Regions from separate parts of the Streptomyces sp. NPDC059443 genome, predicted to be linked through region 1. Evidence: riboswitches for the same ligand, from Rfam matches in the RefSeq annotation. Region 1 holds a riboswitch; each other region holds the start of a gene.
The links. Region 1 has a riboswitch for cobalamin ahead of ACFXDJ_RS23790 (cobalamin biosynthesis protein). Riboswitches for the same ligand answer to the same signal wherever they lie in the genome.

Region 1 (5,053 bases):
CGGAGGAACGCCCGGCGGAAGCCGTCCGACTCCAGCGAGCCGTGCCAGTGGGTGCCCCACACCTCCCCGACCCGGCAGCCGTCCAGGAAGGGGGTCCCGCCCAGGACTTCGGCCACGCCGTGGTGGATCTCGTAGCCCTCGACCGACTCGCCCAGCGCCGAACCCACCGGCCGCGCCAGGGTCTTCTCCCGCTCGAAGCGCACGCGCACCGGCAGCAGCCCGAGCCCCGGCACGGAACCGGCCTTCGACTCGACCTCGTCCTCGATCCGTTCGCCCAGCACCTGGAACCCGCCGCAGATGCCCAGCACCGGCCGCCCCTCGGCGGCCCGCCGGGCCAGGGCGTCCGCGAGCCCCCGCTCTCGCAGCCACGCCAGCGCCTTGACCGTCCCCCGAGTACCCGGTACGACGACCAGGTCCGCGTCGGCCAGTTCCTCGGCCCGGTCCACGAACCGCACCACCACCCCCGGCTCCGCCGCGAGCGCGTCCACGTCCGTGAAGTTCGACATCAGCGGGACCGCGCACACCGCGACCCGCAGCACGTCCTCGCCGACGGGCGGGGCGACCACGGATTCCCGTACCGCACCCCGCAGGGAGACCCGCAGGCCGTCCTCCTCGTCGATGCCCAGACCGTGCTGGAAGGGCAGCACCCCGTACGTCGCCCGCCCCGTCAGGCCCCGCAGCATCTCCATGCCGGGCTCCAGCAGGGAGACGTCGCCGCGGAACTTGTTGACCAGGTAGCCCGCGATCAGCGACTGGTCCTCGGGCGACAGGAGCGCCGTGGTGCCGAAGAACGAGGCGAAGACCCCGCCCCGGTCGATGTCGCCGACCACGACCACCGGGAACCGCGCGGCCCGCGCGATGCCCATGTTCACGATGTCGGTGCGCCGCAGGTTGATCTCGGCCGGGCTGCCCGCCCCCTCGCAGATCACGGCGTCATACGTGCCCCGCAACTGCTCAAGGCAGTCCGTCACGATGCCGAGCAACTGCTCCTGACGTCCCCCGTGCAGCGCCTTCCCGGGGGACGACCCCCCGGACCCCCCGAAGAAACCGCGGGCGCTCATCTCGCCCACCGGCTTGCCCAGCAACACCACCTGGCTGCTGCGGTCGCTGCCCGGCTTGAGCAGCACCGGGTTCATCAGCGCGGTCGGCTCCACGCGCGCGGCCTGCGCCTGCATGGCCTGCGCCCGGCCGATCTCCGCGCCTTCGCGCGTCACGAAGGAGTTCAGGGACATGTTCTGCGCCTTGAACGGGGCCACTTTCACCCCGCTGCGCGCCAGCCACCGGCAGATGCCCGCCGTGACCACGCTCTTGCCCGCGTCCGATGTCGTACCGGCGACGAGGAGCCCCCCGCCGCGCTTCGCGCCGCCGCTCATGCGCGCCGCCCCTTCCTCTTCGTACGGGAGATCAGCGTCCGGGCGGCCACACAGGCCCCCAGCGCCACCCAAGTCACCTGCCGCGACAGCCGGACCGCCCGCTCGATGTCGGCGACCTCCACCGGCCGCCCCTCCTCGCCGTTGAGCACCGCCCGGTGCTCGACCCGCCCCCCGTAGGCCAGGGTCCCGCCCAGCCGGACGCCGAGCGCCCCGGCGAACGAGGATTCCACCGGCCCCGCGTTCGGGCTCGGGTGTTTGGCGGCGTCCGCGCGCCAGGCCCGTACGGCTCCCCGCCGGTCGGGGCCGGCCAGTACGGCGGCCAGGGCCGTCAGCCGGGCGCCCGGCCAGCCCGCGAGGTCGTCGAGCCGGGCCGAGGCCCAGCCGTAGCGCAGGTAGCGGGGGGACTTGTGGCCGACCATCGCGTCCAGGGTGTTCACGGCGCGGAAGGCCAGCAGTCCGGGGACGCCGCCGACGGCGCCCCACACCAGGGCTCCGACCACCGCGTCGGAGGTGTTCTCGGCGACCGACTCCACCACGGCGCGGGCCATCTGCTGTTCGTCCAGGGCCTGGGGGTCGCGCCCGCACAGGTGCGGCAGCCGCTCGCGGGCCGTCTCGGCGTCTCCGGCGGCGAGCGCCCCGCCGATGGCGCGGGCTTCGCGGCCCAGGGAAGTGCCGCCCACGACGGCCCAGGTGGCGGCGGCGGTCAGGGCTATGCGGGCAGCCGCGGGCCGGGAGCGCACGGCGCGGGCGCCCAGCGCGCCGATGGCGGCCGCGCCCCCGGCGCAGACCAGGGTGTGCAGGGCGCCGCGGGCGCGGTCGTCGCGCCACAGGGCGCGTTCGACCGTGGCGGCGGCTCGTCCGAAGGCGGCCACGGGGTGCCCTCGGCGCGGATCCCCGAGGATCCGGTCGCCGATCAGGCCGGCCGTGGCGCCGTACGCGAAGACGCGATCGGCACGCATGGTGGCAGGTATGTCCTCACTCAGGGTCCGCGCCCTGGTTCGACGTGTCCGGCGGCGAGAGTTCCTGGCTCCCGGTCGCACTCGGCTTGAGTGCTCCGGTGACAGTGGCGGGACCGCGCCGGATTCGCACCGGACTTCCTCTCCATGCCGCCGTATTGGCTCGGGCAGTCCACCACGCACCGCGAAGGCCCGTCAACTCGCCGTTGACCTGCTGTGGGGTGGTGGAGACGGGTGGGCCGGGACGGGTGCGGGACGGGTCCGGGGCGGCGGCGAGGCAGGGGGCGGGCACGCGAAAGCTCCCCCCGGGGTGAACCCGGAGGGAGCCTTCAACACGGGGCCCGGCGTCTCAGGCGACGATCAGGTAGATCCCGTAGCTCACGGCCGCCGCGCAGAGCGCGAAGCAGGCGTAGGCGCCGGTACGGGCCAGGGTGGCGGCGCCGCCCTGCTCGGTGGCGGCCTCGTGCTTGGAGAGGCCCATCAGACCCAGGGTGAACAGGGTCACGAGGACGACGGTGGCGGTGAGGCTGACCCCGAAGACGGAGCCGAGTGCTGCCCAGTCGATCTTCATGCTGCGGATTCCTCTGTCGTTCTCGGGGTCAGACCGCGGCGGCCGGAGCCGCGGGGGTCGCGGGGGCGGCCGGGATGGTGGCCTTCAGGGCCTCGTCCGTCACCGCGGCGGTGGTGCCGGCGGCGGTGCCCGCGACCGGCGGGACGGCGACGGCGGCCATGGCCGTGGTGACCACGCCCGGCTCCTCGGCGCCGGCCGGGGCGACCTCGTTGACGTTGGTGTGGTCGACGACCTGGCGGCGCGAGATGAACCAGATGGCGACGCAGGAGGCGACCAGGAAGAGCGCGACGGCGACGACGCCGATGTCACCGGTGCGCATGACCAGCTCGGCACCGGAAGCGACCAGGGCCGCGGCCGGCAGGGTCAGGCCCCACGCGATGAACATGCGGGTGGCGGTGGACCAGCGGACCACACCGCCCTTGCGTCCCAGACCCGAGCCCATCACGGCGCCGGAGCACGCGTGCGTGGTGGAGAGGGAGAAGCCGAGGTGCGAGGAGGCCAGGATGACGCTGGCGGCCGAGGTCTGGGCGGCGAAGCCCTGCTGCGGCTGCAGGTCGGTCAGGCCGCTGCCCATGGTGCGGATGATGCGCCAGCCGCCCAGGTAGGTGCCCATCGCGATGGCCATGCCGGCGGAGACGATGACCCAGACCGGCGGGTTGGAGCCGGGGGCGATGGCACCGCCGGCGACGAGCGCCAGGGTGATGATGCCCATCGTCTTCTGAGCGTCGTTGGTGCCGTGCGCCAGCGAGACGAGCCCGGCGGAGGCGATCTGGCCGGCGCGGAAGCCCTTGGCCGAGGTCTTCTCGCCCATGCCCTTGCCGACCTTGTACGTGACCTTCGCGGCCAGGTACGCGGCGACGCCGGCGACGATCGGAGCGGCGACCGCGGGGATCAGCACCTTGGTGACGACGACGCTGCCGTTGACCGCGCCCAGGCCGGCCGAAGCGACCGCGGCACCGATCAGGCCGCCCATCAGGGCGTGCGAGGAGCTGGAGGGCAGTCCGACCAGCCAGGTGACGAGGTTCCAGAGGATCGCGCCGACCAGGGCGGCGAAGATGACCTCCGGCTGGATGCCTTCCTCGTTGACCAGGCCCTTGGAGATCGTCTTGGCGACCTCCACGGACATGAAAGCGCCGACGAGGTTGAGCACGGCGGACATGGCCACCGCGGTCTTGGGCTTGAGGGCGCCGGTCGAGATGGTGGTGGCCATCGCGTTGGCCGTGTCGTGAAAACCGTTCGTGAAATCGAACACGAGAGCGGTGATGATCACGATCCCGAGGAGAAGCGTTATGTGCTCCATTTACCCAGGCTTCTGTTTGACGTCAGTGGTTCGTGGACCGTAGGCAACCTGAATGAACGGAAGGTGAACTGACGGGGGTCGTACGGTGTATCGACCCGAGACCCGATCGGGACCTTCGTCCCGGTAACGCCGCGGATCCATCGATTGACGCACGTCACGGGCGGGTCCGGGCCCGCTCCGGGGCGGGACTTCCGGTACGGGCCGGCGCGCAAACGGAATCCGGAAGAGACCCAGATCACCCTCCGGCGAGCCGCTCCCGCACCTCCCCTCCGGTGGCCCGCCGCCGCATCCGCCTCGACACTGGAGCGGTGCGTACCGCCACAGCGACGGCAGCGGCCGTCACCACGACTCTCCTGGGCGCCGGCGCGGCCGTAACCGCCGCCGCCCTCGCCGGGCGGTACGCCGCCGACGCCGCCCTGCGGACCGAGCCCGGCCGCCCGCTCCCGGGCAGCCCCCGGCTCAGCGTCCACTCCACGGCCGCCGGCCGGGTCGAGCTGACCCGGTCGCTGGCCTCCCTGTGCCCCGGCACCTACGGGCTGACCGCGCCCGGGGTGCACGCCGTGGTCGGGCCCGTCCTTCCCGACGCCCCGCACGGCCCCGACACCGTGGTGCGCAGGCTCGTCGCCGTCACCCACGGCAGCCTCGAACCCGGCACTCGCGTCACCATGACTCCCCAGGTCCACCTGGGCAATCCGAGCACCGCCCTCGGGCTGGACCACGCCGACGTGGACGTTCCGGGCGAGCTCGGCGCGCTGCCCGCGTGGTTCGTGCCCGCCGCCCGCGACACCTGGGTGATCACCGTGCACGGGCTCGGCGCGACCCGTGAGCACCCGATGGTGGTGATGCCCTTCCT
Region 2 (5,053 bases), on a different contig from region 1:
TGGGCGAGCAGGAGGAGACCATCGTCGCCGAGCTCATCGCGGTGCAGGGCTCCCCGGCCGACATCGGCGGTTACTACCAGCCCGACGCCGCCAAGGCCTCGGCGATCATGCGGCCGTCCGCGACGCTGAACCAGGCGCTCGCGATCCTCGGCTAGGTCTGCCGGTAGGGACACACTGGAAACACCGCTTCAACGGGTCCGCCCCGGCCGGCAGCCGCCGACCGGGGCGGAGCCGTGTCCGGGGTGGAGCCGTGTCCGGGGCGGGCCCCGGGGCGGAAACCCGGTTGTGGCCGCGGCCCGGCGCAGGCTAGTAAGGCCGCATGATTCAAGGAGAACTGGCCGGACTGCGCGCCCGGCACACCGACGACGTGGCCGTGCTCCACGCCGAGCTCTACGAGGACGTGGCCACGCGCTCGCGCGCCGACACGCGGCCCTGGCGGCCGGTCGGGGCGGCGAGCGGGCACTCCCCGTACGAACCCCGCGAGCCCTCCGACGCCGTGGCCTGCTTCTCCGTAGTGGAGCGGGCCACCGGCGAACTGGCGGGCGAGGCCCTGCTCTGGGCCATCGACGCGCACAACCGCTCCGCCCACCTCGGCATCTCGCTGCGCCCCGGCAGCCGTGGCCGGGGCCTGGGCGAGGACGTCGTGCGACTGCTGTGCCGCTACGGGTTCTCCGTGCGCGGGCTGCAGCGGCTCCAGGTGGACACCCTGGCCGACAACCTCCCCATGATCCGGGCCGCGAGCGCGAACGGATTCGTCCTGGAGGGGACCCTGCGCCGGGCGGCCTGGGTGTGCGGGGAGTTCACGGACGAGGTGGTGATGGGGCTGCTGGCCGAGGACTGGCGGGCCGAGTAGCCGGTCGGGGCGCGGAGTTCACAGCCGGTGCACCCGTTCCTGCGGGAACCCCAGCGGATGGCGTCCGGCCGACAGGATCCGCAGGCCGGGGGCCGCGGTGAGCAGGTCGCGCAGCCAGGCCAGGGTCTCGGGCGCGAGGTGGTCGGAGCCGTCGAGGACGAGCAGCATGTCGCGCTCGGCCAGCCACGACGCCGCGTTCACCGTGCCGTACGGCAGGAACGGCATGCCCGGTACGCAGCCCAGCGCGGCCGTCAGGTCGCGGACCCCGAAGCGGTGGTCCATGCCGACGACGGCCACGCCGTCGTAGAAGTTGGACGCGAGCCGCTCCCCGATCTCCCGCACCAGCAGGCTCCGGGGCTCCCGGAACCGTCCGGTGACGGTGAGCACCCTGCACCGCCGTACGGTGGTGAGCAGGCGGGAAAACTCGACGGACGTGGCCGGAAATATGCCGGCTCCCACGGAATCGCTCACGGAATCGCCCATGGAATCACTCATCGGCACGATGCCCCCCATGCATGCGTGACCATACGCGGCAAGAGGCTTGTTCAAGCCGCATGAAGACGATTATGCGCCACTTTCGCCGGAAGGCCAGGGGAATTCCCTATTCCGCTGAAAGGCCCGTGGCGCCCGATGATCACAGCAGTTGTACAGGCAACGCGCCTTTGTCCACTCCTAGGTGAAGAGCCGCCCTCGGCGTCCGGGCAACGGTCGTCCGCGGCCGAGGCGGCGGACTAGGGAGGCCCGCGGCCCGAGGGCCGGAAGGCCTCTGCCCCGGGACCTTCGTCACCCAATATGTAGTGGTTGCAGGTCCTGCTCGCATCCATATGTAGTGTTGGCCCTGCCGGTTCGGCGGGGTTCGCCCCGACCGAGTCACAGGGAATCCGGTGTGAATCCGGGACTGCCCCGCAACGGTTGTGTCCACCCCGTGTGGACGAGTCCGACCCCTGCCGGCATGTGATCCGTACTTCCGTGCCGAGCCTCGTGGGAGGGCTGCCGTGACTGCTGTCGTCGATGCCGTAGAGACCGTGACCGAGTACCTGGACCGCCGGGACTGGCGGGTGAACGCCAATGCCAACCAGGGCTATTCGCTCGGCGGCCTCATCCTCAACGCGGCGGGCAAGATCACCGCGAACTACTGGCTGGAGCAGGTCTACCCGGCCGACGTGGCCCGCGCCCACCGGGAGGGCGACTTCCACATCCACGACCTGGACATTCTCTCCGGCTACTGCGCGGGCTGGTCCCTGCGCACCCTGCTGGCCGAGGGCTTGGGCGGGGTCCCCGGCCAGATCGACTCCGCCCCGCCCCGGCACCTGTCCTCGGCCGTGGGCCAGATCGTGAACTTCCTGGGCACCCTGCAGAACGAATGGGCGGGCGCCCAGGCCTTCTCCTCCTTCGATACTTACCTCGCCCCCTACGTCCGCCTCGACGCGATGACGTACCCGCAGGTCAGGCAGTGCATCCAGGAGCTGGTCCACAATCTCAACGTGCCCTCGCGCTGGGGCACCCAGACCCCCTTCACCAACCTCACCTTCGACTGGACCTGCCCCGAGGACCTGCGCGATCAGATCCCGGTCGTCGCGGGCGAGGAAGCCGGCTTCACCTACGGCGAGCTCCAGGCCGAGATGGACCTGATCAACCGGGCGTACATCGAGGTGATGACCGAAGGGGACGCCACCGGACGGGTGTTCACCTTCCCCATCCCGACCTACAACATCACCCGGGACTTCCCCTGGGAGAGCGAGAACGCCGAGCGGCTCTTCGCGATGACGGCCAAGTACGGGCTCCCGTACTTCCAGAACTTCATCAACTCCGCACTCGAACCGAACATGATCCGCTCCATGTGCTGCCGCCTCCAGCTCGATCTGACGGAGCTGCTCAAGCGCGGCAACGGCCTCTTCGGCAGCGCCGAGCAGACCGGTTCGCTCGGGGTCGTCACCCTCAACTGCGCCCGGCTCGGGTACGCGTACGCCGGTGACGAGCCGGGACTGCTGGCCGCGGTGGACCGGCTGTGCGATCTCGCCAAGGACAGCCTCGAACTCAAGCGGGCCACCGTCCAGGAGCTGATCGACGGCGGCCTCTTCCCTTACACCAAGCGGTACTTGGGCACCTTGCGCAACCACTTCTCCACCATCGGCGTCAACGGCGTCAACGAGATGATCCGCAACTTCAGCGCGGACGCCTACGACATCACCGCGCCCGAGGGCTACGCCCTCGCGGTCCGGCTGCTGGACCGGGTCCGGGCCCGGATGGTCGAGTTCCAGGAGAGCACCGGCCACCTCTACAACCTGGAGGCCACCCCGGCCGAGGGCACCACCTACCGCTTCGCGAAGGAGGACCGGGCCCGCTTCCCCGGGATCCTCCAGGCCGGCACCGACGCCAACCCGTACTACACCAACTCCTCGCAGCTGCCCGTCGGATGGACCGACGACCCCTTCGAGGCGCTGGAGCGCCAGGACGAACTCCAGGGCAAGTACACGGGCGGCACCGTCCTGCACCTGTACACCCCCGAGCGGATCCCGACGGCCGAGGCCTGCCGCGCACTCGTACGGCGCTCGCTGGAGACCTTCCGGCTCCCGTACCTGACGGTCACCCCGACCTTCTCCATCTGCGCCGACCACGGCTACCTGGCGGGGGAGCGGCCCGAGTGCCCCAGCTGCGGCGCGGCGTGCGAGGTCTGGACCCGGGTCATGGGCTACCACCGCCCGGTGTCCTCCTTCAACATCGGCAAGAAGGGCGAACACGCCGAGCGCGTCCCCTTCAAGGCGGCGGCGTGACCTCCGGACCCCCGGCCCCCGCCGTGCCGCCGGGCCCGGCCGCCTCCGCCGAGGTCATCCGGATCGGCGGCTGGTCCCGCCTGTCCACCTGCGACTGGCCGGGCCGGCTCGTGACCACCGTCTTCTGCCAGGGCTGCCCCTGGCGCTGCGGCTACTGCCACAACCCCGGCCTGCTGCCCGCCCGTGCCCCGGCCGCCGTCTCCTGGGACGAGGTGCTCGGCCACCTCGCCCGCCGTACGGGGCTGCTCGACGGGATCGTCTTCTCCGGCGGGGAGCCGCTGCTCCAGCGCGGTCTCGCGCAGGCCGTACGAGAGGCACGCGCCCTGGGCCTCCAGGTCGGCCTGCACACCGGCGGAGCCTTCCCCCGGCGTCTCGCCCGGCTGCTGGACGGGGGCCTGCTGGACTGGGTCGGCTTCGACGTCAAGGCCCCGCCCGGCCGTTACGAGCGGGTCACCGGAGTCGGCCACGCGGCCGCCTCGGCGGAGCGCAGTCTGCGACTCCTCCTGAGTTCGGGCGTGCCCCACCAGCTCCGCACCACGGTGGACCCGTCCCTCCTGGACCCGCCCGCGATGGCGGACCTGGACGACTGGCTCGCCGGACTGGGTGCGCGGGCCACACTCCGCCAGGAGATGCGCCCGCCGAAGTCCTAGTGTCCCGATCCGCCCGCGCGCTGCCGTGCGCCCTGGCGCCTGCGGGCCGGGGTGCGTCACGCTGGTGGCGGACGTGTCCGTCAAGACCGGGGGGTCATCGGAGATGGAGAGTCAGGGAAGGCCGTTCACGCACGACATGGTCGTGGTCCACCGGATGTTCCGGCGGGAGTTCCACGAGGCGGCGGACCGGGTGCGCACGGCGCCCGAGGGGGGCCGCGCGCAGGTCAAACGGGTCGCGGAGCGGCTGTCGCTGCTGCTGGAGACCCTGCACCACCACCACGCGGGCGAAGACGCGCTGCTGTGGCCGAAGCTGACCGAACGGCTTCCCGGGCAGGGGGATCTGTGGCGCCGGATGGAGGACCAGCACGAGGGCCTGGCGGAGCGCCTCGCCCGGGCCGCCGCGCTCCTGGACCGGTGGTCGGCCGTGGTCAACGAGCGGGACGGCGCCGAGCTGGTCGCCGTACTCGAAGAGGTGTCGCGGTCGGTCGACGCGCACTTCGACGAGGAGGAGCGCGAGGTGCTGCCGCTGGTCGCCGGGGTGGTCTCGCCCGAGGAATGGGCGATGGTCGGTGAAGCGGCGCGGACGGCGGTGCCGAAGAGCAAGCTGTTCACCGTCCTCGGGATGATCCTCAAGGACGCGGACGCGCAGGAGCGGGAGATGATCATCGGCGAGATGCCGCTCCCGCCCCGGGTGATCTGGCGCGCGGTCGGCGAGCGGAACTTCCGCCGGCGGGAGCTGCGGCTCCGGCCGGACGGCAAGCCCTGAGGGCCTGAGG
Region 3 (5,053 bases), on a different contig from region 1:
TCTCACCGGGCATGAGGGTGCCGATGGTCAGGACGATGCGGCCGTCGCTGGTGAGTTCCTCGGAGGCGCTGCCCTGCTGGATGCGGTGGGCGCGGTACTCGATGCCGCCCGGCATGGTCGTGCTGGAGCGCACGTTCTGGGCCGCGGCCTTCCCGGTGTTGGTGATCTCCACGGTCCACAACTGCTCCTCGTCGTGGTCGAGGTATGCGGGCCCGGTGGCCGTGATGCGGACGTCGGCCTTGGCCACGGGCGCAACGGGTACGCCGCCGCCCCAGGGCGCGCCGTGGTTCTTGTCGTAGGCGTCGGTCCAATTGTCGGGGTAGCGGCCGCCGTAGTTGTCCACCCAGCGCTGCCCGTAGTCGGGGCCGTACCCCTTGACCCAGGCATCGCCGTAACCACCGCCGTAAGCGGCGGACGCCGGGGCGGCTGCGGCGAGGGAGCCGCCCGCGACGGCGGTCGTCACGATGAGGGCGGCGGCGCCACGGCGCACGGAACGGGGCAGCGAGGAGAACATGAAGTGAGGAAGCCTTTCGATGAACGGCAAAGCACTGGCCGGACGCCGCTCACGGAACGGCGCGGTACGACACGGATAAGCCTTCCCTGAGCCCGGCGCCGCCTGGTCCGGCGCAGGGCCTTGATCACCAGGACCAAAGCCCTGGCAGGTCCCAGCCCTCAATCGGCCGAAAGGACGAAGGTCGTGGCGAACCGGATGGCAGCTCGCGACTCGCCCTCGGGGAGCTTCCGGGGGACCTCACGGAGGGAGGGGCCAGAGACGGGGAACAGGGCTGGCCGGCCTCCTTCGGGCCGGAACGGGATGTACGCGCCGTTCCGGCCCGAAGGGGCATCAGGCGTCGGTCGAGACCTCCGAGCGCACCAGGCGGGCCGCTTCGACGAGGTTCTCCAGGGAGGCCCGGGTCTCGGGCCAGCCACGGGTCTTCAGGCCGCAGTCGGGATTGACCCAGAGCCGTTCGGCGGGGATCGCCTCCAGCCCCTTGCGCAGGAGGGCCGCTGCCTCATCGGCGGAGGGGATGCGGGGCGAGTGGATGTCCCAGACGCCCGGTCCGACCTCGCGGGGGTAGCCGGCGCCGGCGAGCTCGTCGGCCACCTGCATGTGGGAGCGGGCGGCTTCCAGGCTGATGACGTCGGCGTCGAGGTTCTCGATGGCTTCGACGATGTCGCCGAACTCCGCATAGCACATGTGCGTGTGGATCTGGGTGTCCGGGCGGACGCCGCTGGTGGTGAGGCGGAAGGACTCCGTGGCCCAGGCCAGGTAGCCGGTGTGGTCGGCGGCGCGCAGCGGGAGCGTTTCGCGCAGGGCGGGCTCGTCCACCTGGATGACGGAGGTACCGGCCGCCTCCAGGTCGGTCACCTCGTCCCGCAGGGCAAGGGCGACCTGGCGGGCCGTCTCGCCCAGGGGCTGGTCGTCCCGTACGAAGGACCAGGCGAGCATGGTGACCGGGCCGGTCAGCATGCCCTTGACCGGCTTGGCGGTCTGCGACTGGGCGTACGTGGTCCAGCGGACGGTCATCGGGTCGGGACGGGAGATGTCCCCGGCCAGGACCGGCGGGCGCACGTAGCGGGTGCCGTAGGACTGGACCCATCCGTGCTGGGTGGCGAGGTAGCCGGTGAGCTGCTCGGCGAAGTACTGGACCATGTCGTTGCGTTCGGGCTCGCCGTGCACCAGGACGTCGATCCCGGTCTTCTCCTGGAAGGAGAGCACCTCGCGGATCTCGGCCTCGATCCGCTCCTCGTACCCGGCGGTGTCGATGCGTCCGGCGCGCAGGTCCGCCCGGGCCACGCGCAGTTCGGCGGTCTGCGGGAAGGACCCGATGGTCGTGGTGGGCAGCAGCGGCAGGCCCAGGTGGGCGTGCTGGGCGGCGGCCCGTTCGGTGTAGGGCTGGGCTCGGCGGCCGTCCGCGTCCGTGATCGCCTCGGTCCGCGCCCGGACGGCGGGGTCGTGGGTGATCGCGGAGGTCGCCCGGGAGGCCAGGTCGGCCCGGTTCGCCGCGAGTTCGGCGGTGATCGCGTCGGTGCCCAGGGCGAGTCCGCGGGCCAGGGTGGTGATCTCGGTCGTCTTCTGGCGGGCGAAGGCGAGCCAGCGCCGGATCTGCGGGTCGATGTCGCGCTCGGTCTCGGCGTCCAGCGGGACGTGCAGCAGGGAGCAGGAAGCGGCGACGTCGACCCGCTCGGCGAGGCCGAGGAGGGTGCCGAGGGTGGTCAGCGACTTCTGGTGGTCGTTGATCCAGATGTTGCGGCCGTTGACCACGCCGGCGACCAGCCGCTTGCCGGGGAGGCCGCCCGCCGCGGCGAGGTCGTCGAGATTGGCGGCGGCCCGGTCGGTGAAGTCGAGGGCGAGTCCCTCCACGGGCGCCTTCGCCAGCACGGGCAGGGCCTCGCCGAGACGGTCGAAGTAGGAGGCGACGAGAAGCTTGGGGCGCTCGGTCAGGGTGCCGAGTTCCCGGTAGGTGCGGGCGGCGGCGTTCAGTTCGGCCGGGGTGCGGTCCTGGACCAGAGCCGGCTCGTCCAGTTGGACCCATGCGGCGCCCGCGGCGCGCAGGTCGGCGAGGACCTGGGCGTAGACGGGCAGCAGCCGGTCGAGCAGGGTCAGCGGCTCGAAGTCGGCGGCCGCGCCGGGCGCGGGCTTGGCGAGGAGCAGGTAGGTCACCGGGCCGACCAGGACCGGGCGGGCGGTGTGGCCGAGGGCCAGGGCCTCCTTCAGTTCGGCCACCTGCTTGGCGGAGTCGGCGGTGAAGACGGTGTCGGGGCCGAGCTCGGGGACCAGGTAGTGGTAGTTGGTGTCGAACCACTTGGTCATCTCAAGAGGGGCCACGTCCTGGGTGCCGCGCGCCATGGCGAAGTACCCGTCCAGGGGATCCGCGTCCACGGCGGCCCGGTGGCGCTCGGGGACCGCGCCGACCATGACCGTGGTGTCCAGGACGTGGTCGTAGTACGAGAAGTCACCGGTCGGAATCTCGGTGATGCCCGCCTCGGCCAGTTGCTGCCAGTTGGTGCGGCGCAGGTCGCGGGCGGTGTCCCGGAGGGCTTCGGCGGTGACGCGGCCCTTCCAGTAGCCCTCGACGGCCTTCTTCAGTTCACGGTTCTGACCCTGGCGGGGGTAGCCGTACACGGTGGCGCGTACGGCGGGGTTCGAGGTGGTCACGGAACTCTCCTTCGCGAGCATGTCTCCATGGACCCGGTGACGGGCCGAGGATGCGAAGGGGTGCCGCAACGGGCGGCCCGCCGTGATCGCGTACGACCGAGGTACGCGACGGGGAGGATCCGCCCGAGATGCACGCCGACCCGCCCACGAGGTCACCGGGAAACCGTGCGCGGTCGATCGCGCACGGGCAACGGGCAGGTCTTCGGACTCGCGGGCACGCCTGCCGGTCTCCCGGCGGGCACCTAATGGCCGTCGCTTCCCAGGACCGGTTCAGGTCCCAGTGCGTATGACGGCGGTCGTTCCCGCTCACCGCTGCGGGGCAGTCCCGGATTCCCACCGGGTTCCCTCTTACGACGCTTCCCGCCTGGAGGGCGGGGGCGAACCAGCTGCGAGGCCCACAGTAGGTCGACCGACCGGGGAAGGGACACGACTTTCCACATGTCGGACGGGGAAATGAGACACGGTGGGGGTGCGGCGACACCACGCGCCACACCCCCACCGTTCTCGCGCGCCTCCGGCGCACCCTCAGGCCCGGAGACCTGCCGGGACCCTCAGCCCCGGCCGTACGTGTGGAACCCGCGGCCGCTCTTGCGGCCCAGCAAACCCGCCTGCACCATCCGCTGGAGCAGCGGGGGCGGGGCATACAGGGGTTCCTTGAACTCCTCGTAGAGGGACTCGGCGATGGCCGCGACCGTGTCCAGGCCGATCAGGTCCGCGAGCTTGAGCGGCCCCATGGGGTGGGCGCAGCCCAGTTCCATTCCGGCGTCCACGTCGGCGGCACTGGCGTACCCGGATTCGGCCATGCGAATGGCCGAGAGGAGGTAGGGGACGAGCAGGGCGTTGACGACGAAGCCGGCCCGGTCCTGGGAGCGGACCGTGGTCTTGCCCAGAGCTTCGCGGGCGAAGGCCTCGACTGCGACGAGGGTGTCCGCCGATGTGTGGAGGGAGGAGACGACCTCGACCAGCGGCAGGACGGGGACGGGGTTGAAGAAATGCAAGCCCACGACCCGGTCGGCGCGGCCGGTGGCCATGCCCAGCCGCATGATCGGGATGGCCGAGGTGTTCGTGGCGAGGATGGCCTCCCGATCCTCGACGATCTTGTCTAGGGCGGTGAAGATCTCCGTCTTGGCGTCCGGGTTCTCGGTCACGGCCTCGATGACCAGCTGCCGGTCGGCGAGGTCCTCCAGGTCCCCCGTGAACACGAGCCGGGCCAGGGCGTCTTCGGCGGAGATCCGGTCCAGCTTGCCCCGCTGGACGGCGCGCTCCAGTGAGACGGCGACGCGCTCGCGGGCGGCGCGGCCGGCGGTGGCGTCCGACTCGGCTACGACGGTGTCGAGGCCGGCTCGGGCGCACACCTCGGCGATTCCGGCACCCATCTGGCCTCCACCGACGACTCCGACGCGCTGGATGCGGGACGCCCGCGCGGGGGCGTTCACGCGTTCACCTGCGCGGCGGAGTGGCGGACGAGGTGGCCGAAGTCGACGAGGGAGGCGGACACCGGGCGTCCGTCGGTCTCCAGGTGTTCCTCGGTGAGGTGCCACCCGCGCGGGCGGACCATGAGGGTCGCGACCTGCTCGCCGAGGCGGTACTCCTTGACCTCCTCGTGGCGCTCGCCCGGTGCGCCGAGAACCCGGACACTGCTGGTCGGGGGCTTCAGGGACATGTGGTTCTCCTCAGCGGGGCGGTGGGTGCCCGACACGAACGGCGGTCGGGCACCCACGCGGAATCTGGCCGGCGGGGGACGGTCGAAGAAGAGGGTTTAGTGGAACTGCTCTTCCTCGGTGGAACCTGCGAGCGCGGTGGTGGAGGAGGCCGGGTTGACGGCGGTGGAGACCAGGTCGAAGTACCCTGTCCCCACCTCGCGCTGGTGCTTCACCGCGGTGAACCCCTGTG

Region 2: it holds a riboswitch for cobalamin, as region 1 does, so the genes downstream of both, ACFXDJ_RS02280 (ribonucleoside triphosphate reductase) here and ACFXDJ_RS23790 (cobalamin biosynthesis protein) in region 1, are expected to answer to the same signal.
Region 3: it holds a riboswitch for cobalamin, as region 1 does, so the genes downstream of both, metE (5-methyltetrahydropteroyltriglutamate--homocysteine S-methyltransferase) here and ACFXDJ_RS23790 (cobalamin biosynthesis protein) in region 1, are expected to answer to the same signal.

What each region holds. Positions count from the first base shown of each region.
Region 1 is NZ_JBHYVM010000026.1:7,160-12,212, reverse strand. It holds partial or broken gene ACFXDJ_RS23795 (cobyric acid synthase) at 1-1,373, opposite strand, end outside; gene ACFXDJ_RS23790 (cobalamin biosynthesis protein) at 1,370-2,332, opposite strand; cobalamin riboswitch at 2,368-2,531, opposite strand; gene ACFXDJ_RS23785 (hypothetical protein) at 2,679-2,900, opposite strand; gene ACFXDJ_RS23780 (anion permease) at 2,929-4,200, opposite strand; gene ACFXDJ_RS23775 (alpha/beta hydrolase family protein) at 4,509-5,053, shown strand, end outside.
Region 2 is NZ_JBHYVM010000002.1:141,287-146,339, reverse strand. It holds gene ACFXDJ_RS02295 (NADP-dependent isocitrate dehydrogenase) at 1-155, shown strand, start outside; gene ACFXDJ_RS02290 (GNAT family N-acetyltransferase) at 320-853, shown strand; gene ACFXDJ_RS02285 (hypothetical protein) at 872-1,336, opposite strand; cobalamin riboswitch at 1,679-1,820, shown strand; gene ACFXDJ_RS02280 (ribonucleoside triphosphate reductase) at 1,798-3,627, shown strand; gene ACFXDJ_RS02275 (anaerobic ribonucleoside-triphosphate reductase activating protein) at 3,624-4,277, shown strand; gene ACFXDJ_RS02270 (hemerythrin domain-containing protein) at 4,381-5,043, shown strand.
Region 3 is NZ_JBHYVM010000003.1:56,401-61,453, forward strand. It holds gene ACFXDJ_RS03550 (hypothetical protein) at 1-514, opposite strand, end outside; gene metE (5-methyltetrahydropteroyltriglutamate--homocysteine S-methyltransferase) at 845-3,181, opposite strand; cobalamin riboswitch at 3,336-3,562, opposite strand; gene ACFXDJ_RS03560 (3-hydroxybutyryl-CoA dehydrogenase) at 3,712-4,596, opposite strand; partial or broken gene ACFXDJ_RS03565 (hypothetical protein) at 4,611-4,760, opposite strand; gene aceA (isocitrate lyase) at 4,920-5,053, opposite strand, start outside.